4 regions of the Pusillimonas sp. ANT_WB101 genome follow, and region 1 is predicted to be linked to each of the others. Evidence: predicted binding sites of a transcription regulator. Region 1 holds the regulator's gene; each other region holds the start of a gene.
The links. The regulator LexA, encoded in region 1, represses DNA repair genes until DNA is damaged. The targets are predictions, from matches to a motif close to ACTGTATNNNNATACAGT.
Positions count from the first base shown of each region.

Region 2: the regulator LexA is predicted to act here: its motif matches at 2,970-2,987, upstream of cho (excinuclease Cho).
Region 3: the regulator LexA is predicted to act here: its motif matches at 3,177-3,194, upstream of imuA (translesion DNA synthesis-associated protein ImuA).
Region 4: the regulator LexA is predicted to act here: its motif matches at 1,077-1,094, upstream of FQ179_RS06985 (VRR-NUC domain-containing protein).

Region 1 is NZ_VOAY01000001.1:1,330,983-1,336,171, forward strand. It holds gene FQ179_RS06060 (amino acid aminotransferase) at 20-1,222, shown strand; gene lexA (transcriptional repressor LexA) at 1,744-2,409, shown strand; gene FQ179_RS06070 (hypothetical protein) at 2,589-3,620, opposite strand; gene lon (endopeptidase La) at 3,847-5,189, opposite strand, start outside.
Region 2 is NZ_VOAY01000002.1:245,544-250,732, reverse strand. It holds gene FQ179_RS10105 (anti-sigma factor domain-containing protein) at 1-526, shown strand, start outside; gene FQ179_RS10100 (tripartite tricarboxylate transporter substrate binding protein) at 662-1,633, opposite strand; gene cho (excinuclease Cho) at 1,914-2,765, opposite strand; gene FQ179_RS10090 (mechanosensitive ion channel domain-containing protein) at 3,151-3,756, shown strand; gene FQ179_RS10085 (DUF4148 domain-containing protein) at 3,841-4,215, opposite strand; gene FQ179_RS10080 (YdbL family protein) at 4,673-5,020, opposite strand; gene FQ179_RS10075 (YnbE family lipoprotein) at 5,031-5,189, opposite strand, start outside.
Region 3 is NZ_VOAY01000001.1:638,646-643,834, forward strand. It holds gene FQ179_RS03080 (error-prone DNA polymerase) at 1-829, opposite strand, end outside; gene FQ179_RS03085 (DNA polymerase Y family protein) at 847-2,418, opposite strand; gene imuA (translesion DNA synthesis-associated protein ImuA) at 2,348-3,079, opposite strand; gene ypfH (esterase) at 3,496-4,272, shown strand; gene FQ179_RS03100 (carboxypeptidase regulatory-like domain-containing protein) at 4,372-4,839, opposite strand; gene FQ179_RS03105 (NRDE family protein) at 5,047-5,189, opposite strand, start outside.
Region 4 is NZ_VOAY01000001.1:1,546,920-1,552,108, reverse strand. It holds gene FQ179_RS06985 (VRR-NUC domain-containing protein) at 1-1,016, opposite strand, end outside; gene FQ179_RS06980 (CsbD family protein) at 1,267-1,467, shown strand; gene speE (polyamine aminopropyltransferase) at 1,592-2,833, opposite strand; gene FQ179_RS06970 (sodium:solute symporter family protein) at 3,411-4,853, opposite strand; TPP riboswitch at 5,003-5,107, opposite strand.

The DNA.
Region 1 (5,189 bases):
TACTTTTTGCTTCCCTAACATGACATCTCTCTTTGAAGGCGTCGAACTGGCGCCGCGCGATCCTATTCTTGGTCTTAACGAACAATATAACGCCGATGCGCGCACCAGCAAGGTCAACCTTGGTGTAGGTGTTTATTATGACGACCAAGGGCGCATTCCGCTGCTCGACGCCGTCCGCAAGGCCGAAGACGCCTTGGTACAAGCGCACTCGCCGCGCGGCTATCTGCCTATCGACGGCATCCCCGGCTACAACTCGGGCGCGCAAGCCCTGCTGCTTGGCAAAAACTCTCCTCTGCTGGCCTCGGGCCGTGTGCTAACAGCACAAACCCTGGGTGGTACGGGTGCCCTCAAAATTGGTGCTGACTTCCTCAAGCTATTGCTGCCCAACTCCAAAGTTGTCATCAGCAACCCCAGCTGGGAAAACCACCGTGCACTGTTCCAGGCCGCAGGCTTTACGGTAGACACCTACCCCTACTATGACGCTGCTACGCATGGCCTGGACTTTGCCGGCATGCTCAGCGGTCTGCAGGCGCTGCCCGAAAAAACCATTGTGGTGCTGCACGCTTGCTGTCACAACCCCACGGGTGTTGATCCTACACTTGATCAATGGAAGCAGATCGTTGAAGTGGTCAAGCAAAAAAATCTTGTACCTTTTGTCGACATTGCTTACCAAGGCTTTGGTGACGGGCTCGAAGAAGACGCTGCTGTTGCGCGTCTGTTTGCTGACAGCGACCTCACCATGCTGATCAGCTCGTCTTTCTCCAAGTCGTTCTCACTGTATGGCGAACGCGTGGGTGCGCTCACTTTAGTATGCTCGTCCAAAGAAGAAAGCACACGCGTGCTCAGTCAGCTCAAGCGCGTTATTCGCACCAACTACTCCAACCCACCTACACATGGCGGCAAAATTGTGGCGTCGGTGCTAAACACGCCTGAGCTTAATGATGTCTGGACGGCAGAGCTTGCAAGCATGCGTGATCGCATCCGCACTATGCGAACTCAGTTGGTCGAAAAGCTAAAGGCGAATGGCGTCAGCCAGGACTTTGACTTCGTCCTGAAGCAGCGCGGCATGTTCTCGTATTCCGGCCTGACATCCGAACAGGTTGATCGTCTGCGCGAAGAACACGGTGTATACGCGGTCAGCAGTGGCCGTATTTGCGTTGCTGCACTAAACAGCGGCAATATTGATGCCGTGGCCAAAGCGATTGCGGCGGTTATCGCCTAGTCGTTTAGCCCTGGGGCCAGTACACCGCGAAGTAGCGGCCTGGCCCTCTATGCTTTCCCAAATGCTCCGTCTCATGCAGTGAGCCACACCCCAAAATTGGACACAGATCCAATCCTTGGGGTGGATCAGCTCAAATCAGCTCGAGCCCTGCGAAGTTAAACGTTTTCTCTTAACTTCGTGTCCAGAAGATTAATTTCTCTCCAGGCGTCATAAGCCGTCCAGCTTCTGGGGGTCAGTTCACGCATGCCGTCGGAGCATTTTGTTGGCGTGCGCAAATTGAATCCACTTCGTTCTTAATTAGCACTTTAGCCTGATGAATTCCGGCCAGATTCAAGGCGTATTCACGATATATTTACTTGTTTTAAGTCCACTCTGGCCGCTGTAAAACCCGCTTTAATTGGCCAATGCCAAGAGATACGCGGTCAAAACGGGCCAAAACCGCTTAAAACCCTTATGTCGCTTGATCTTCCGGCAAATATGTTGCAGAATTCAGACTGTATAAAAATACAGTTCGGAAGACTATGGCCGTCAAACTCACCGCTCGTCAGCAACAAATACTCGATTTGATCCGCAGCGAGATCATACGCACGGGTTTTCCACCCACGCGTGCCGAAATCGCCAGCGTACTGGGTTTCCGCTCGCCCAACGCTGCCGAAGATCATCTTAAGGCGCTTGCCCGCAAAGGAGCTATCGAGCTAACTCCTGGCGCGTCACGCGGAATCCGGCTTACCGAAACAGGCCCGGTCGGGGGCCTCGCTGCCGATTTGGGCGGCTCTTCGCTTTCCAGAGCCTTTGCGCCGCTATTGGTGCCGCTCGTCGGGCGTGTGGCCGCGGGTAGCCCCATACTGGCGGCTGAACACGTTGAGCGTGAAGTCGGTATCGAACCTTCTTTGTTTACCCAAACCCCAGACTACCTATTACGGGTGCGCGGCCTAAGTATGCGTGATGCAGGCATACTTGATGGCGACTTGCTGGCGGTACGCAAGTCACCTGAAGCCCGAAACGGCCAGATTGTCGTTGCACGGCTGGGTGATGAGGTTACGGTTAAGCGGTTTTCGCGTCACGGCCGCCATATACAACTGCTGCCTGAAAACCCCGATTTCGAGCCTATTAACGTAAGCTCTGATGACGAATTTTCTCTGGAAGGGATTGCTGTTGGGTTAATTCGCAGCACGCCGCTGCAGTAATTACTTGGCGCTTCAGCAAACTTGCACGCCTTACTTGGCGCTGTAACGGGCAGCTTGCCCGGCCTACAGCGCCCGCTGTATGCACAGATTATTTAGCTACGGCCAATGCAACGCGCGCACGGTAATGATGCCAACATATATTTTTATTATTGTCGGGTGCACATCGTACCTAACTGGCATTAATCAAAAACCGCCTCAAGCCGCTCGGCATCCAACGCCTTAAGTGCCCACCCCTGAAGCGTTGCAGTATCTGCCTGCGCAATGCGGGTAGCTACCCACGCCGGCAACTGACCAAACCGGCGCTCAAGCATTGCTGACAGCAGCCGTGCGGCGCTGTTTCTGCCTTCTTGACGTCCTTCTTCACGACCTTTTTGCAGGCCACGGGCCTCACCCAAACGTTCGATGCTAGTTACATAAGGCATGTTAAGCTCCGTTTCTATTGCTCCTACGGCCTGTTCAAAGGCCGGTTCAAGATCTTTGGGAAGACACATTATCCAGTCGATAATGCGGAATAGCTGCTGGATGCGCCGGCGATCGTAACGATGCTGAAACAGCAAGCGAATAAGCCTGACTTTAGTCAACAAGCGCTCGCTTGCGCCATGATGCGCCTGGGCATCTAGCTGGGCCATTACCACTAAAGCAAACGGATTGAGCGCCGCAAGATCAACCAATGACACTCTGTCATCCTCCCAACGGCGCAAGTGTACGACGGGAAAACGAAAACACATTTGACATTTGCCTAGACGTTGACGGTGCACCAATACGGATGGCCCGCCTGTGCTTGAAGTAAGAATGACCAGGCTATAAAACGAAGTATTCCTGGCCTCAAGCTCGATTCGGTCTGAAGAACCCACGCCCACCATTTTCTGTCGCACGTAGCGGTCCCATATGCGATAAAAATACGTGAACATGCGTTGAGCCAGCTGGGCAAGGCTTGTGCCGCTTGGCGGGCCGCTTTCAACTTCAACATGCACCAGAACCCAGGCCTGGCCATTATCAAGACGATGCAGCTTGACGAGTTTGTCAGCATAGCGACGACCATTTGGCGAGTCGGGGGCAAGGGCTTGCAGCTCTGTATCAAGAAACACCGGTGCGACGGACCAGTCAATAAGCACATGCAATTCGGGCGCCAGTAACGCGACGAAATCTTCAAAAAAGTAATTAAGCGCCTCTTTCCAGGGGCTGTCGTAATCAGTGGCTTGCGTTGACATCGGAAGCTTTAGGCTATTGTTGCAGGAGACACTACTTTAATGTCGCGCCCTACTGCCCCACGCGCTTGAAGCTAGGCAATATCCATCCGTAAATGTCCTGATTGCCCCTGCGGTTTATGACGCAAAAAAACCCCGCCTTGCCCTGAATTTACGCCTGTTTGGACATTGTCCAAACAGGCATGTTGTTCAGTTGCAGGACGAGGTTTCAGGCTTGCAGTGTGATCGATTAGTGCTTGATCAAACCATCAGACCCAACATCGGTAACGGGGTTGGCGCGAGCCGCTGCCGCGGCCTCTGCCGCCAGACGAGCCACTTCTTCGTCAGACAACGGCGTTGGCATGGTTTCGAGTGCCACTTCAAGTACGCGATCGATCCAGCGCACAGGAATGATTTCGAGGTGGTTCTTTACGTTGTCTGGGATCTCGGCGAGATCTTTGACGTTTTCCTCAGGAATCATTACTGTTTTGATGCCACCACGGTGCGCCGCCAGCAGCTTTTCTTTCAGGCCACCGATGGGGAGCACTTCGCCGCGCAAGGTGATCTCACCCGTCATGGCCACATCTGCGCGCACTGGGATGCCAGTAAGCGCCGATACCATGGCAGTGGTGATGGCAATACCTGCAGACGGCCCGTCTTTGGGTGTTGCCCCTTCAGGAAAGTGCACGTGCAGGTCACGCTTTTCGAAGGCCGTGTTGCCGATGCCCCATTTTTGGGCACGCGACCGCACGACGGTACGCGCAGCTTCAACGGACTCTTTCATGACGTCGCCCAATGAACCGGTGCGCTGCACCAGGCCTTTACCCGGCATGTCTGCAACCTCAATAGTGAGCAGATCACCACCGACTTCAGTCCAGGCCAGACCAGTAACTTGACCGACCTTGTTCTCTTTTTCGGCCAGGCCATAGCTAAACCGTCGCACACCAAGAAAGTCTGCCAGGTTTTCGGCCGTGACATCTACATGCTCAACGGGCTGAGCTGTTTGACTTTTGGCTTTCTTTTTGGCAACGACCGGGTTTTTGCTGAGCAAGCGCTTGACCACTTTACGACAGATTTTGCTGATTTCGCGCTCGAGCGCCCGCACACCTGCTTCGCGAGTGTAATAACGCACAATGTCACGAATGGCAGACTCTTCGATGCTGAGCTCGCCTTCTTGCACGCCGTTGTTCTTCATGAGCTTGGGCAGCAGGTGATCGAAGGCGATATGCACTTTTTCGTCTTCGGTGTAACCCGACAAGCGAATGACTTCCATACGGTCGAGCAGCGCCGGCGGTATGTTGAGCGTGTTGCTCGTGGCCACAAACATGGTGTCGGACAGATCGAAGTCGACCTCAATGTAGTGGTCTTGGAACGTATGGTTTTGTTCAGGATCAAGCACCTCGAGCAATGCCGACGATGGGTCGCCCCTGAAATCTGCACCCATCTTGTCGATTTCGTCGAGCAAGAACAACGGGTTGCGCACCCCTACCTTGGACATGTTTTGCAGAATTTTGCCTGGCATGGAACCAATGTAGGTACGACGGTGACCGCGGATCTCTGCCTCATCGCGCACGCCACCCAGGGCCATCCGCG
Region 2 (5,189 bases), on a different contig from region 1:
TATCAACGTATCGCCAGCTAGCCTATCTTCAATTGACGCCACACCTTCGGGGCAGCTCAGCCCCATCACAAAGCCAAAAAGCCGGGCGGCCAATCATGGATGGCAACTTGTCAGTTTTGCCTTGGCGGCCAGTTTGGCTGGCGTGCTGCTATGGCCGCGCTTTCAGGTCCTGAACGAAGCAGATACAGGCCCAAGGCCAGTGGCCGTGTTGGCAAGCGCGCAAGGAGAAGGCGGTCAGCAGATTGTGGCAAGCTTCGATGCCAACAATGGCATGCTTGTGCTTACTCCGCTTAATCTGGCGTCTATAGATACCGAGCACAGCCTGGAGTTGTGGTTGATTGCCAAAGATCAGAAACCGGCTCCGCTGGGCCTGATTCAAGCAGATTCCAATACTGTGCTTGTTCTGGATAAAACCCGTTTAACGTCCGACGTAACCCTGGCGGTAAGCCTGGAGCCCTCAGGTGGCTCACCAACTGGTCAGCCTACGGGCGCGGTACTTTATGCGGGCAAAATTAGCAGAATTTGATGACGGATTATGCATGACATAGAGCTGGTTTCGGGCGTCACTGCGCGAAGCCGTGCCTACGTCGGTCAGACGGCCAAGGGTAGACAATAATGCCTGCCGGCATGAGCCGACAGGCAGCTATGATCTCAGTGCTGGTTAATCGACAGACGCACCCGAACGTTTCACAGCCTTGCCCCATTTTTCGATTTCTTCGGCGACGAAGTGCTTGCCTTCTTCCGGCGAATAGACGAGTGGTTGGGCGCCGCGTGCGCTGAGCGCGTTGGCCATTGCGGGCGATTTAAGGATGGCGTTGATTTTCTGATTAAGATACTTAAGTACATCGTCAGGCGTGCCGGCAGGCGCGAAGATCATTGCCCAGCCGACTGCTTCAAAACCGGGATAGCCCGATTCAGCGACGGTAGGTACGTCTGGCAGCTGCGACACACGTTCGCGTGTGGTAACGGCTAACGGCACGGCCGCGTTCGATTGCACATTTGGCAGGGCTGCCGTAACAGAGTCGACCATTAGCGGCACATGGTTGCCCAGGAAATCAGCCTGGGCAGGGCCACTACCTTTGTAAGGTATATGGCGCAGCTCAATGTTGGCGTCAGACTTGAGCATCTCTGCCGACAAATGCTGCGTGCCACCTATGCCGGCGCTGGCATAGGCAAGCTCGTCTGGCTTGGCTTTGGCCTGCGCGATAAGGTCTGCCATAGAATTAATACCGCTTTTTGGATTGGCCAGGAAAATCAGCGGTACGGTAAAGATTCCACCTACAGGGATGAAGTCTTCTTTCAAAGAATAGCCAGGCTTGCTGTACAGCGTTTGGTTGACAGCACCGGCGCTACCGCCAACAGCAAGGGTATAGCCATCGGGTTTGGACCGGGCGACATACTGCATCCCAATATTGCTTCCTGCGCCTGCCTTGTTCTCGACAATGACAGCTTGCCCGAATTCTTTTGCCAGCTCTTCGGCAACCATACGGGCAAAAATATCTGTAGCTTGTCCGGGAGGAAACGGCACAATCAAACTGACGTGTCGTTCGGGGTAAGCGGCGTGGGCGAAGCCGGCTGCGCTGATAAGGGCGCTGGCTACAAGGCCGGTAATTATATTGACTCGCTTGAACATGAAGTACCTATGTTGAATTTTGTACTGAGACACATGAAATAGGTATCGGAACGACGCAACAGTACCGGGTGGGTCGGGTCGATTCCAGGCTTGCTGTCAGCACAGGGTTGGGCGCAGCGTACCAGCGGACGGCTGTCCAGGGGTGTTGGGCAGCTGCCGGATGTTTTCTTGGGCAACGCAGTTGTGCACGTTTGCCGAGACGGAATTGTACTGGCAGTGTACATAATGCAAATAAATGGGGAGGGCTGTTCGATAAAGTGTGTTGGCTTTCTAACAGACTTCAAAGAGGCATGATTTCGACGGATTCTTTTAAAATAGCGCTACATAAAATTTTATAACCATCAGCATCAAACCCCGCGCTGACTTTACCGTGCTTAGCGGCTTCGTCAGAAGTGCCTACGGTCGCCAGATAACACCAATTGCGCACTATATGAATTTGCGTCGTGCCTTGAAAACGTTCAACCAAACCGACCGCACCGGGATACGGCCAACATGTCACACGCAGTTTTTCGAGCGCTGCGTTAAATCTGCTGGTATGGTCGGCCAAACTTTCCATGCCGTAGCATGCACCCGCGCATCGAGTGATCGACGCGCGGAAACATTTGCGATCTGACGGCAACTTTTCTAACCCTATTATCCCGTGGCATAGACGGTGAGTATTCGCTAATTCATACAGCTTATCTAGTGCGGCGGTGCGACTGCGAAAAAGACCATACAGATCTGATTCGACCGAAAAGTCCATATCACGTGAATAAACAACCTCTGCCTTGCCGTCACGTAGCCGTAGTGAACATAACTGCCTATTGCTGCGCAACTTTTGATTGAACAGTGGTTGGCGTTCTTTAATCATGCGGGCTTCCAGCAGCAACGCACCAATCTCACCAGCTGTTGGTATAAACGTTACCTTCCGTGTTTGATGCAGCATGCGAAATTCTTCACGTGTTCTGAAGTGTGACATCACTCGCTGACGAATATTGACACTCTTGCCGATGTACAGCGGCATGCCTTGGAGATCATCGGTATGGAATATGTAGACGCCTGGCGAAGATGGTAAGCCTTCGAGGCACTGACGCAGGTGATCGGGGTAGGCATATTCTTGTGTGGCTCGCGTGACGCGTGAGGTTCTGGGCATGGGTAAATTCGAATATTTTTGATGGTGGCCGAGACAACATATAAATTGACGGCGCTTTTTCCTGAGTGAAATGGGTTGCTGCAGATATCGAATAAGCGGGCTTTAGTGCCACCGCACGCAAGGCTGAGCTGGGGCTAATCAGTTAACGGAGGCCGGCAAAGATTGAAACAGCCTTGTTGTAGGATATGTAGCGCTCTGATTTTGACTGTGTAAACGTACAGTGTAAATGCGCGCACCTCGTATTGGCAAGGAAGGCCCTATGATTGTTGCGCTTTCAGCTTCCGTAAAACCTCAGGTGGCGCGCGCGACAACGGATATTGGGTTGTCAGGCGGCGGCGACTAGAATAGCGTTCCTGCCTGAGCTTGTTCTTCCTGGAGCCATTCCATGCTTGCCACGTTGACGCCATATTTTCCTGCCTGGACCCACGAATGGCTGGGTACGCTTGTTTTAATCATCCAGTTGCTGGTTATCGTGCTTGGGGCCTGGCTGTTGCAGCGGGGATTGGGGCGTATTTTGCATCGTGCCAGTGTGCACTACGACTTGCCGGTGCATTTGATGAAGCCCACCGCAACGATTGTGCGCTGGATCATTATGACAACTGCCGCGTTGCTGGTGCTTGGCCTGCTGGGCGTTTCCGGAACGGTGCTGTGGACGGCTTTTACGGGTTTTGCGGCAGTGGGTGCCGTGGCTTTCTTCGCGGCCTGGAGCGTGCTCTCGAACATTTTCTGCGCCATCTTGATTTTTACTGCGCGCCCGTTTCGTTTGGGCGATTATGTAGAGATTCTGGATACGGCAGAAAAGCCGGGTGCCAAAGGTGAAGTCGTGGATATCAGCTTGTTATATGTCACCCTGCGGGACAGCTCAGAAGAACATCCGGGTGCGCTCTTGCAGATACCCAATGCGTTGATTTTTCAGCGGGTCGTACGCCGCTGGAAGGGCGGGCCACCACGCCAACCCCTTAGCAACCGGTCTTCGGTGTCGTCCGAGTAGCTTCCCGGTTATGGGTAGTGAGTGCCTCAAGCATGCGTTCCGACTTGCCCGGCTGCCCCGAGAGGCAGCCGGGGCAACAACGTATTAGTGCTCGATAAACTTCGAATGGTTAGACGTATAAGCATGTAACTCATTCACAACTTGGGTGCGGCTTTTGGCTGACCCGTGAGTGCGCATGGGGTACACAGATGCCTCATCTCCAAGAACGTGACCTGCTTCTTGTGCTGCTGCCAGTGTGGCTACAACTTGAGCGCGGCTCTTGTCGGGGCCGTCTGGGATCATGGGGTATACAGAAACCTCATCCCCGAGAATTTCACCAGATTGTTGTGCTGCTTGAAGCTCGGCGACAACCTGAGCGCGTGACAACGAGGAAGCATGAGTGTTGGCGGCATTAGCTATACCGACCGAAGCGGTCACCAGGATTGATGCCAGAGCTATTGAACGAAGTGCTGTTTTCATCATTATTCCTTTCTAGTACGTAGGTCAAAGTGCCTTACCTATACATATACGAAGGAAAGAACGATTTGGATGCAGCAAATTCAAATTATTTAATTTTTGCTTCCAAATAGCTGGCGCCGTGCGCTTGTCGTACTTGATGTATAGCTGTACCGCCCTCATGCGATCATCATGCAAATACATGAAACACTCCCCAAATAGTCCAAGATTTTGTCCGCACCTCCAAGTGGGTCAAAAATAATGGCCATTGACATCCACTACGCGCCAAGTAGCCCAAGATATTGTCTGCATTCCCCCTGCATCCGTTTAATTGACCATTAACGCGCGACGCGCCGATCGCTAACGTCTCGCTCGCTAACGTGCCGCCGAACAGTTTTTTTACAGCCTCGCGTTATCGACGGCGTGTTCTGGTGAAGATGACCGTTTGTCCCGGCCTATCGTGACCGGAATACCCAATCGGCTACTTCTTGATCCATTTGCCGTTCAGTTGAATGTACTGGCCTGCGGGCGTTTTTTCGAGCGCTTTTTTGCCTGCCATGGTTTCTACATCAGAGAGCTGGATTTTGTTGTCTTTGGCCAGTTTTTGATACTCGGCGCGACGAGCATCATTGATCAGGCGGGCAATTTCAGCAGCATCGCCTTGTGGCGCAACAACGCCTAAATAGCCATCGGGCTTTTCACCCAAAAGACCAGTGGATTTCGCCTGGCCAAGGTTGCTCATGGCACCGCTAAGGTCCATAGAGAAAGCTGTCGTGCTTACAAGGCTGGTCGCCAATAGTACAGGCATTAAAAATTTACGAAAATTCATGATGCGCTCCTTAGAATAAGCCGCTAGATTTGTCGAGAATGTTATCAAGCTCTTTATCAACCTTAATGTAAATTTCATGTTGAATTTTTACATTCAGGTTAATGGTGATCGGATCAGTGGGCATTGCCAGTTGCACCGTAGGGGTGCAGGCGCTAGTGAGCAAAGCAAG
Region 3 (5,189 bases), 690 kb from region 1:
CTCGTGGGTATTGGTAGCGGATTTCTTCCAGGCTGAAGTGGCACAGGTTACTGATGTGCAGGGTTTCGCGCAGGGTGTGTGCGGGGTAAAGGTTAGCCAGTCGCAGACGACTGCGCAGGTAGTGCTCGGCATTGGGCTTGAGGGTGTAGCCGCAACGCTGTACAGGCTGTTTTTGGCGGATTGCCGCGAGCGCATCATGTACGGGCTGGCGTGAGCGTGTGTGCATCTCGGCCTGGCCGAGAGCGACCAGCTTTAATGCAAAACACTGCGCGGCTTGCTCAAGGGTCAGCCGATGTGCCGCATCGGCATGATGGTGGTGTAACCCCAGCCCCAGCCACAAGCGGTTGGGGAACGCCTGCTGAAGAAGTGATAAGTGTGTTTCGAGCACATTGGCAGCCACGCCATAGGCAGGCCGGTAAATAGCAAGGCAGTGAGGAAGCTGTTTCAAATGCTCATACCCTGGCCCGGCGCTAATGATGTCGTCCAGGCTGAGCTGGTAGCTACCTTTAGCGCTGCGACGACGCGCCAGAGTGATGAGTTCTGACAGGTCGCCATAGCCGGTTGCGTTGCAGGCCAGTACGATGATTTCCATGCCGTCCAGCCGAAAACGGCTGCCGATGATGAGTTTGATGTCGTGCTTTTTTGCTTCGCTGTGGGCCCGCACCACGCCTGCCAGAGAGCAGTCGTCGCACAGCGCCAAAGCCTGATAGCCTAGCCGCGCGGCGCGCTCAACCAGCTGCTCGGGGTGTGAGGCACCGGTCAGAAACGTAAAGTTAGATAGGCAGTCAAGCTCGGCGTAGTCAGCCAGAGAGGAAGTAGTATGAGACATGGTGTGTTGGTGGCTTGTTAGCCAAACAGCCCCTGCAGAAACCACCCTGCACCTTGGCTTTCGCGTTGTCGATAAAGCCAGTAGCGCGCGCCATTGGCGTCGCGGGCAATGAAGTAGTCACGTCGCTCATGTCCTGAGGGGCTCCACCAGCCGCTTTCGAGGCGCTCGGGCCCGTGGATTAAATGCAGGTTTTTGCCGTTGTGCACTGGTCGGTTGGCTACAACCGTCAACGGCTGTGGTGGGTCAAGCAGCCAGAAGGGACGGCTATGCATGGCCAGGCGGGGCGGCATAGCGGCCTTGGCGGCTTTGGATTTTGCGGTGCCTGTAGGGGCCGCGACAGCGCGAGGCCCGGCGGCAGATCGAGACGGGGGGGGCGAAGGGCTGGAAGAGATGTCTGGATCGCATTGGCTGTCATGGATGGGGCTCCACAAGTTGGCTTGCTCAGGTCGGTAGTCGGCAACGGGCTGGCTGCCAAGCACATGCTGGTCGCCCAGGCGAGCGCGCAAAAGATCGAGCAGGCGTCGCTCCTGGTGCAGCCATTGGGTGGGTTCTGGAAACAGCGTACCGCTGTGGGTTGGTCGAGTGTCTGTTTGCGTGACGGATAAGGTTATGGTGATGACAGGGGCAGGCAGGGTAATGGCCTGTAATCGTTCTCGCAATACAGGCAGAAAATCATCTGGTTGCCACGCACTTTCAGACACATGAAGTGCAACCTGCGTAGGGGCGCGTGCGTGACGCCCTTTTTCGTGGTGCAGGCAAATGCCCAGGCTGCGTGTGGATAGCTGCCTGGCTTGAAGCCAGCCGCTTAGCTGCTCTATAAGTCGCATGGTAACGACCAGGATGCCGTTGCAGTGTTCAATGCGCTCGGTCAGTTCGTAGCGCTGTGAAAAAGTGGGGGGCGCTTCAAACCAGTTGAAAATTTCGGTTGCCTGCCCGTAGGCGGCATCGACTTGCTGCAGTAATTGCGGGCTGCTGCGCTGTTGCAGTGCTTTGCGGGGAAGCGCCCGCAATTGTTGCAGGGTGCGGCAACCTATGCCATCGAGCCAGTCAGAATAGGGCTGCGCTGCGGGCAATACCTGCGCAGGCAAAACGTTGAGGCGTTGTGCCAAGTGGTGTGTGGTGAGCACGCGACGTTGACCTGACGGCTGACGCGAAAGCACCCATGCACCCAAAGCGCTGGGTGCCATGCCCAGGCGCGCGCGTGCGCCCTGATTACTCAAGGTGGCGTGGATGCGATGACAAAGCGTGCGTGGGCCACGAAACAGGCTGAGGCTGGCGCTGACTTCAAGCAGTATGGCCTGGTCTTCCAGAAAGCTGACATTGGGTGTGTATTGCAGCAAGCTCAGGGCCGTGTCGTGTAAATGCCGGCGCCGTGCATGGGGATTGTCGCTGAACAGCTGTATGCCGCAGGCCAGCCCGCGGGCGGTGTCTGCACTTGTGCCTGGGCGCACCCCTTGTTTCTCGGCTGCTGGCGTACACAAAAGAATACGGCCTTTGTCGAGCACGGCAGCCATGGTGTCAGCGGACCAGTTCGGGAAGCTGATGTCCAGGCTGTGCGTCGGCAGATAAAGGCTGATCCAGAGTGGCATGATGAGTTGTGGTGGCGTGTGGGGCGGGGTCTGGGTAAAAAGTGATGGGTAGTTGTTTGTCGCAAATGGGGCCCTGGCGTTTGACAATATGAATGGCAGCGCCCTGCATGGACGGCTGCAAAATAAGGCGCAGTGGAGCAGGGCTGGCCTGTTGGGCGGCAAGTGGGGGGCGCAGCATAATGAACAGAGCACCACTTTGTCGGGCAGCCAGGTGCAAACGACGCAAAGAGGCCTGGCGTACCTGGCTGGCCCAGCAAAGCAAAACAGAACAGGCGTTGTGTTTAAGGACTTGCTCGGCTGCCCACAGTGTGTCGCCCGGGGTTTGCGGACGAATCCAGACCAGCCTGTGCGTATCAAGACCCCAGTTAAGCCAGCAATGAAAATGGGGACTATATGGGGGGTTGACCAGCATGATGCTGCGTTCTGCATCAAGAGCGGCCAGGGCGGGTTGCAGCAAGCGAAGCTCGCCGCAGCCGGGCTGGCTGGGCATGATTTCTATGAGCGAGCCGAGCGGCCAGCCATTACCGGGCAACTCGTCATCTAGTGTGGCAAAGCCGGTGCGTACTGTGGTGGCTGGGCCATGAAATAATTGCGAGCCACGCCACAATGCAGGATGGATGCGTTCAGGGTGCTGCAAGACGGGTGAGAGCAAGGTTGTCATAGGCTTTATGCCGTAGTTGGGCAGTTTGGGCCTCGCAGGTATGGGCAGTGCAAGGTATGAGTAAGACCTGGCATATCTGCAGACAGGCAGTATTTATACTGTTTAAATATACAGTATAAATCAATGATAGGCGAATCGGCGTCTGGATATCAGTCAGGCCCTTCTTTGCCTGCTACCTGCCTTGTACAAGGCCTGTATGGTTCTGTAAAAAGAGGGGCAAGTGTTGAACATGTTGCGAGCGCATTCCCCACCCTAGCCTAACGGGCAGGGTCAAAAAGTTGAAACGAGAAACCCCCCGCTATAACGCTTTGCGTTTAGCTGCGGGAGATTTCATTGTTTCTGGCGTACAATTTTCATTAAACACCCTGCTTCTATTCTTTAAAGCCATCTGAAGCAGGCTGTACAAGGAGATGTATATGGCAACGGCTGCGAAGCCCGGTGTACCCGAGCCTTTTGTTTTTATGCCCCGCAACCAGAAACCACAACTGCTTTTTGTTCTGTTACATGGTGAATCTGCCAACCCCCGACAGCTTTTCCCGTTGGCTGAGGCTATAGGGAAAGCGTTTCCGGCAGCGATGATTGTGCTGCCCTATGCCAGAGAGAAGTGGTCGGCAGACTCGCATGGTGCTGATACGCAATCTGCAGATGAGGCTTCCACGTATTACTGGATCAAGCCGCAAGAAATCGATGTGGGCAATTACGCGGCTCATGTCGCTCAGGTGTTGCCCACGCTTATCGGGCAGATCGCCGCACTTCAGCAAAGCTACGGCCTGACTGGAGAGCACACAGCACTGGCGGGGTTTTCGCAAGGCGCTTCTGTAGCCCTTGAGGCCGCCCACGCCCATTCGGGGTTGGCGGGTCGCGTGTTGGCTTTTTCGGGGCTGTATGCTCGAATGCCTGACAAAGTACCACCCACTACCATGCTGCATTTTTTTCATGGCGCAGATGACCAGCAGGTTTCTGCCGATGAGGTAGAAGCAACCTTGACCCGGTTGGGTCAGCTTAAAGGCGATGCCACGCTTGATGTGGCTTCAGGCGTGGGGCACGAACTGCACGAGGCACTGATTAGTCAGGCAGTGATGCGGCTGCAAACGTGTGTGCCATTGCGTAGTTGGGAAGAGGCCCTGGGCATGCTGCAGCAAAAACTGACGGCACCCGAGCAGGGCCGGCCCGTTCGTAAAACAGTGCATTAACTACTGCTTCTGAACACCACAAGAGTCCTCGGCCTTCAGGCCGGGGCAACAAGTAGTATGCAGACTTGGGCCCCACAGCTACGCTGGGCAGTGGGGGAATCAATCTGCGCCTGAGGCGGGGCGCTTCCACAGAAACCTGATGTCTACACTGCCTTCAGAGGCAATGGTTATCTGTTTTGACTGTGTTTCGCCCTCATAGGTCGCAAATACCTTGTACTTGCCTGGCGACAATCGGGCCAGAAAAAGTGGGCCAGGAGACGTGACGTTAAGCACATTGGCGTCATGCTCGTCCCGCACGACTACCTGGACATTGCCTGCATAGGCGACAGCCGGGCTGCCTTGAGCCTGGCTGGCAAAAGTTAGCGCCAGTGGGTACTGCGACTGTGCGGCCTTAAAGGCATCAGACTCTTCTTTGCCTATGCCGCCACTTACGTATTCAACGCCGTTCTGGGTTTGTGTCGGGGGCAATTGCGCCCAGGCTGCAGTGGAGGCGAGCGCGCCAATGACCAGGCACAGGCTTGCCGCTGCTTTTGAAAGGGCGTGATTTCTAGTGCGTGTCTTGAGCATTTCATTCTCCGTAAGTAGACATCAGGCCTGGCGTGGGTGGGCACTGCTGTTTTTAAGCATTGCAGCACCCATGACTGCGTTGCAGGCGGCCCCAGGCATTTTTAATTGTACCTATCCATGGCATCAACGCCATGATTCAAATGTCCGTCAAACGTCGTCCAAGTGACATGGTGTGCTATTAACCCTGGCTGTGCTAATGCATGGCAACTAATTGTGGGTGGAGCTGGCTACCTGGTGGTCGCTGGTTTCTTGTGGGCAGATGTCACAGGGCCAGTCGTGGCGCCGTGCAATAGTGCCGGCAGGTGTGTAGCTGACCTCACTAAATAGCGCCTGACCGCTGGCATGCACGG
Region 4 (5,189 bases), 220 kb from region 1:
GGCAGCATGCGTAGCACTTGCTGCTGCTCGGCTTCGTCGTGCGGCGCCTGCAACGACAATTGAGCCAGTGCGAGCGCGTCGTTGCTTTGCCCTGAACGTTCGAGCACACGTACCAGGCGTTGTCGTGCTTCAGCGTGGCTGCTACGCTGATAGCACTGCCCAGCGCTGGCCCAATTTTGTTGGCGCTCATAGTGCTTGCCCATGTGATACAGCAGTCGGGCACGGCGTGTTTCCAGCCATTCGTTCTGGTAGGCGTCGTTAGGCAATGCGTGGAAAAGCGCGTCTTGTTGCTCGCTGTTGCTGGCCTGGTCAAATTGTTCTCGACAGTAATGCAGATAAAGGTAGTCGTCGATATCTTGACGCGCCTGAAAGGCTCTGGCCGATGGCGGGAAACTGACCTGCTCAAAAACATATAGCCCCAGGTCAGCCAGCACGAAGTCTGTCCAGCTTTGCCGTAAATTGCCAAAAAACATAAGCCTGAAACGATCGCACAGGGCGATTATGTGCGGGCTAAGTGCGTAGAGTGTGTCATGGCGTAGCTGTGGCAAGGTGCTGCTTGGGTGGACACTGTGCCATTGCGTGTGACGTTGCGCTTCTGGAAAGTGGCTGCACAACACGTCGATTTGTTCGGGCTTTTTGGCGCTACGCGCACCTGCTGCCGTTAGCGCTGTACCAAACATTGCCATGACTTCGTTGCGGGTAAGTTGCCCGCATAGCTCATCAACAGTAACGAGCGGGTCATTGTTTAGCCATTGATGGTCGATGAGGGCATGCGCAGCCGGGCCGGGGTCGCCGATTTCTGTGTAGGAAAGTTTGCTGGCCCGAAACAATAACCCTTTGCGCATAATCATGCGTACCAGCAAGCCGCGAGACCCTGGTGCAAGTGCCAGAAACTGAGCAATAAATGCATGTTCGTCGGGTAGCAACAGATCGGCATAGCGACCAGCCACCCAGCGCAGCACGCGCTCGAAGTTATCAAGGTAATACCAGGGATTGCTTAGCGGAGGTGGGCGCATGCACGGAAACCCGGATTAATGCCGCACGAGGGCTGCATAAGCCGTTTATGGGTGTTGATTACTGTTCGTATATACAGTTTAACAGCTATTATTCAGTAATGTCTCCGTTACAAACCGCTAGGAGTGTTAAGGAAATGTAGCCCGATCCTCAAGGGTTTTCATCGCCTTTGTTACATTTGTTGATAGTTAGCGCTTGAGGCTTCTGCTTGAACCGGCTACGGTAAAAGCTCAGCTAAACACGGAGGTATATATGAATAAAGACACACTGGAAGGACAATGGAAACAGCTTACCGGCAAGGCAAAAGCCGCCTGGGGTGATCTAACCGACGATGAGCTGACTCAAATTAATGGCAACCGCGAACAGCTTGCAGGCCTGATCCAGGAAAGATACGGCCGCACCCGCGAAGTGGCGGAACGCGAGGTTAAAGACTTTTTTGATGCCAATCGATAGCAGCGCGAGCGACCGGCGTTTTTGACCGGTTGACAGCCAGTGCTGCCTGATCTGTGTGCGGATCAGGCTGTTAAGCCCGCAGGTATTGCGCCTGCGGGCTTTTTTTAAACTGCCCAGGGCCTGCTCAGGCCTGTGGCATCAAGGCCCTGTAAAAATTGGGCAAGGCAAACAGCGCGCCGTGGATGTCGGCGTTGTAATACTGAAGATCACCAATGCCGCGCTGTGTGAGACGCTGCTGGATCTGGTCGCGGCCGGGCGCCAGTGGGTTTAGTTCGTTTGAAGCAATGGCCAGCGCCCAGTAGGTGCCGTACAGGGGGATATGCACGCCGTATCCATGTACCTGATCAAACACCGCAGACAGCTCGCCCGCTAATTGTTTAACTTGTTCAGGATTATGAAAAGGCGTACCCAGGTGCAAAACAACAGCACCGCCGGGGGCCAGCACCCGCTTGCATTCCTTGAAGAACGCTTCGGTATACAGCGGACCGGCAGGTGTGTCGGGATCTGTGAGATCAAGCAGAACCAGATCGAACCGTTGCTGGGTTTGCGCCAGAAACTGAACCCCATCTGCTATGTGCGCGGTGACACGCGGGTCGTCGAACGCACCTCGGTTAATGCTCTGCAAGTGCTCGCGAGCGATCTCGACAACCTGGCCGTCAAGCTCGACCAGGGTGGCTTCAGTGACCGAGGGGTACTTAAGCACCTCTTCGAGTGCGCCACCATCGCCGCCTCCGATGATCAATACCTTGCTCGGATCGGGGTGCGCCATGGCAGCAGGATGCACCAGCGCTTCATGGTAGAAGAACTCGTCTGCTTCCGAGGTCATGAAGCGCTGGTCCAGACGCAGCGTGTGGCCCAGATCGTCAGAACGCAGCAACTCGAGGTGTTGGTAATTGGTTTGCAGCGAGAGCGTACGCTCTGCAAACCGGAAACCAAAACTGGCTGTGGGCGTAAGGGTTTCAAAAACAAGTTCGCCATTGGTACCTGGGCCATGTTCGTCGCCACGCAGCAGGCGTTCGCGCTGCATTTTGGCTGGCTTGAACGCGTTAACCAGTGTCTGCATTAATTTCTCGGCCTTGGCCGAGTTGTCACCCATGAAATTGCATACATACACGTCAAGCGTGACGCCTTGGCGTTCAGGCCAGGTATGCAGCGCCAAATGGGATTCGGCCAGCAGCAGCATGCCTGTTACCCCACCAGGTTCACCCTGGAAGTCGGGAAAGGTATGCCATTTTTCAGCCACTAGCGTAAGGCCGGCGTCAAGAGTGTGCCCTCGGCACATGTCGGCGAGAGGCCCAGCCTGCGTGAGCAGCGAGAGGTCGCAATCGCATAGGTACAGATCTGCGGTGAGGTGCAGGCCCTGCATATGTCAGCACTCCTTGGTGAAAGACTTCTGCGCCAAGGCAAGGCACACGGAAAGCCAGAAAGTCGTAGGGCTAAGGATAAGCCTACAAGTTTAAAAAAACGTATAAGTATATAGCAAAAGCGGGTATGTTCCGGCTATGTGTAGCGATGCTGCTCTTATTTACCGAACGTGTGATTGGCCAATAGGTAGCCGGAGGGAAGGACGCCAGAGCAGTAACGATCAGGGGGAAGACGATCCGAGAGAACACAATCCGAGGGGAAGTGGGCACAGAGGATGTGGGCAGAGGAGAAGCGACCAGACGGTTGCAGCGAGAAGCGAAGCTGCCGAAAAGGAGGGGCAGCCAGAGCGGAAGCGGGCAGAGGACAAGCAGTTAGAAGGGCGGTGCCCAATGCAGCGGGCCGCCGCTGGGCGGCTGTTTTGAGGCTATCTCGTTGCTGCCTGTATACCGTTCAACCGGTGAATCGCGCCGCTTGACGTCGTAGGTCTGGTAACCCAGTTACGTTGCGCAGCCAGGCCTGCGCCTTTCTTTGACGGAACGGCAGGCCTGGCGCACGCTATTTTGCTGCGGCAGTAACGCTTAGTCGTCCAGGCTGCGGATAACCCGGCCGAATGTACTGAAATCAAAGTGCGTTCGTGTGCGCTTGGTCCGCAATAAAATGGCAGAAACCACCACAGGAACAAAGGCGGCCAGTAAAAATGACTCTAACAGGTATTGGGGTTTTGCCCCCGGCGCTGGGAACAGCGCAATGCCCGCGACCAGGCCACACAACGTGCTGATTACCGCCATGCTGCCCGTGAGGCGTTTGCTGTAAAGGCCAAAGAACACCGGAAACGCAGCGGCTGAGCAGAATAGATCAGCCAGCAGAAACAAATACAGCACGCTATACCCTTGAGCGGCTACGAGCAGCACAGGTATGGCCAGCAGCACGACCAGCCAGCGTGACAGCATCATGAGTGATTTGCGACTTACCGAAGGAGCGAGTCGCCGAACATCGACGGCAATAATGCTGGACACAGCACTAATTACTGTGTCTGCAGTGCTCATTACCAGTGACAGGCCCAGTGGGATAAGCGCGATGGCAACCCAGTCGGGTAACCGTGGGGTAATAACGGTAAACAAGGCGACCGAGCTGTCGCCCTGATGGCCCAGCCCCACAAACGCCAGGCCAAACAGCCCCATAAGAAAAATAACAGGTGCAGCCATCAGGCCGCCCAGAAGAAAGCCATTACGCATGGTGCGATTGTCTTTCGCAGCATAAACCCGCTGCCAGTTTCCCTGGTGAAACAGGCCTGTCAATAATATGGCTACGAAAAACGTTAGCCCCGCCTTGATGCCGGCTGGATCGCCCAAGTCTAGCAATTGTGGCGCATTGGCCTGTAGCCCTTCGATTGTTGGGCCCGCACCGCCCACCGCCTTCCAGCCGAGCACCAGCAGCAGCGCAAGCAGTGGCACGATTACGATCATTTGTATCTTGTCGGTGAAAATGGAGGCGCGCAAGCCGCCGTACGTGGTGTAGAGCAGCGTACAGCCCATAACGATGGAAGCCGTTGCCCACAGCGGAACCGGTGAAATCATGGCGACCAGTTTGGCGATGGCGGTGGTTTCTGCTGCAAGCGTGATGAACATATAAAACATCATGATGAGCAGCGTGAGCGCATACATGGGTTTGCCGAATCGTGTAATAACAAACTCAGTGAGCGTGTGACCCTGTGGAATAAGCTCGCGCATGCGGCGCCCTAAGGGGATCATGACCAGACGGGGCGACATGGCACCCAGGGCGTACCCGATAATTGCGCCCAGGCCACCCCAGGTTGCCGCTTGGGCTGGTGCGAAAAGTATCCATGCGCCCAGCGATGACGCTAATAAAGTCAAAATGGTGGCAGTCGCGCCCTGGCTATTGCGTGCGGTGACATAGTCTTCAAGACTGTCGTGCCCGCGCCGCGAGTACCAGACCCCGACCAGCGTAAAGCCGCCTGCAAAAAGCAACAGGTAAAGCACTGTGGTGGAAGCCGCCAGCATGTATGTCTCCAGGGTTGGTCTTGCCTGGCCGCGACGGCGTTGTGGTCGCGCGCAGCCTGGCAAGCCCGCCAACATCTGTGGGCACAAGTTGCCCAGGTGTCAGGTTATGGCCGTAGCCAGTAAAGGGAGATGCCGTGCAGAAAGAAGGGGGCGTTGATGGCGTCCTTCCCTTCGCCGGCATGACCCGGATCAGGTTCAAAGGGTTACCGCGTAATGCGGAATCTCAGCCCAACAGGGCTCCCCCAGGAACAACCGAATGAGCTTAAGGCCGCCACACGGGTTTGTCAATGGATCAATGCTGGCCCAACCATACAGGACAAGGATGGAGAGCATGCT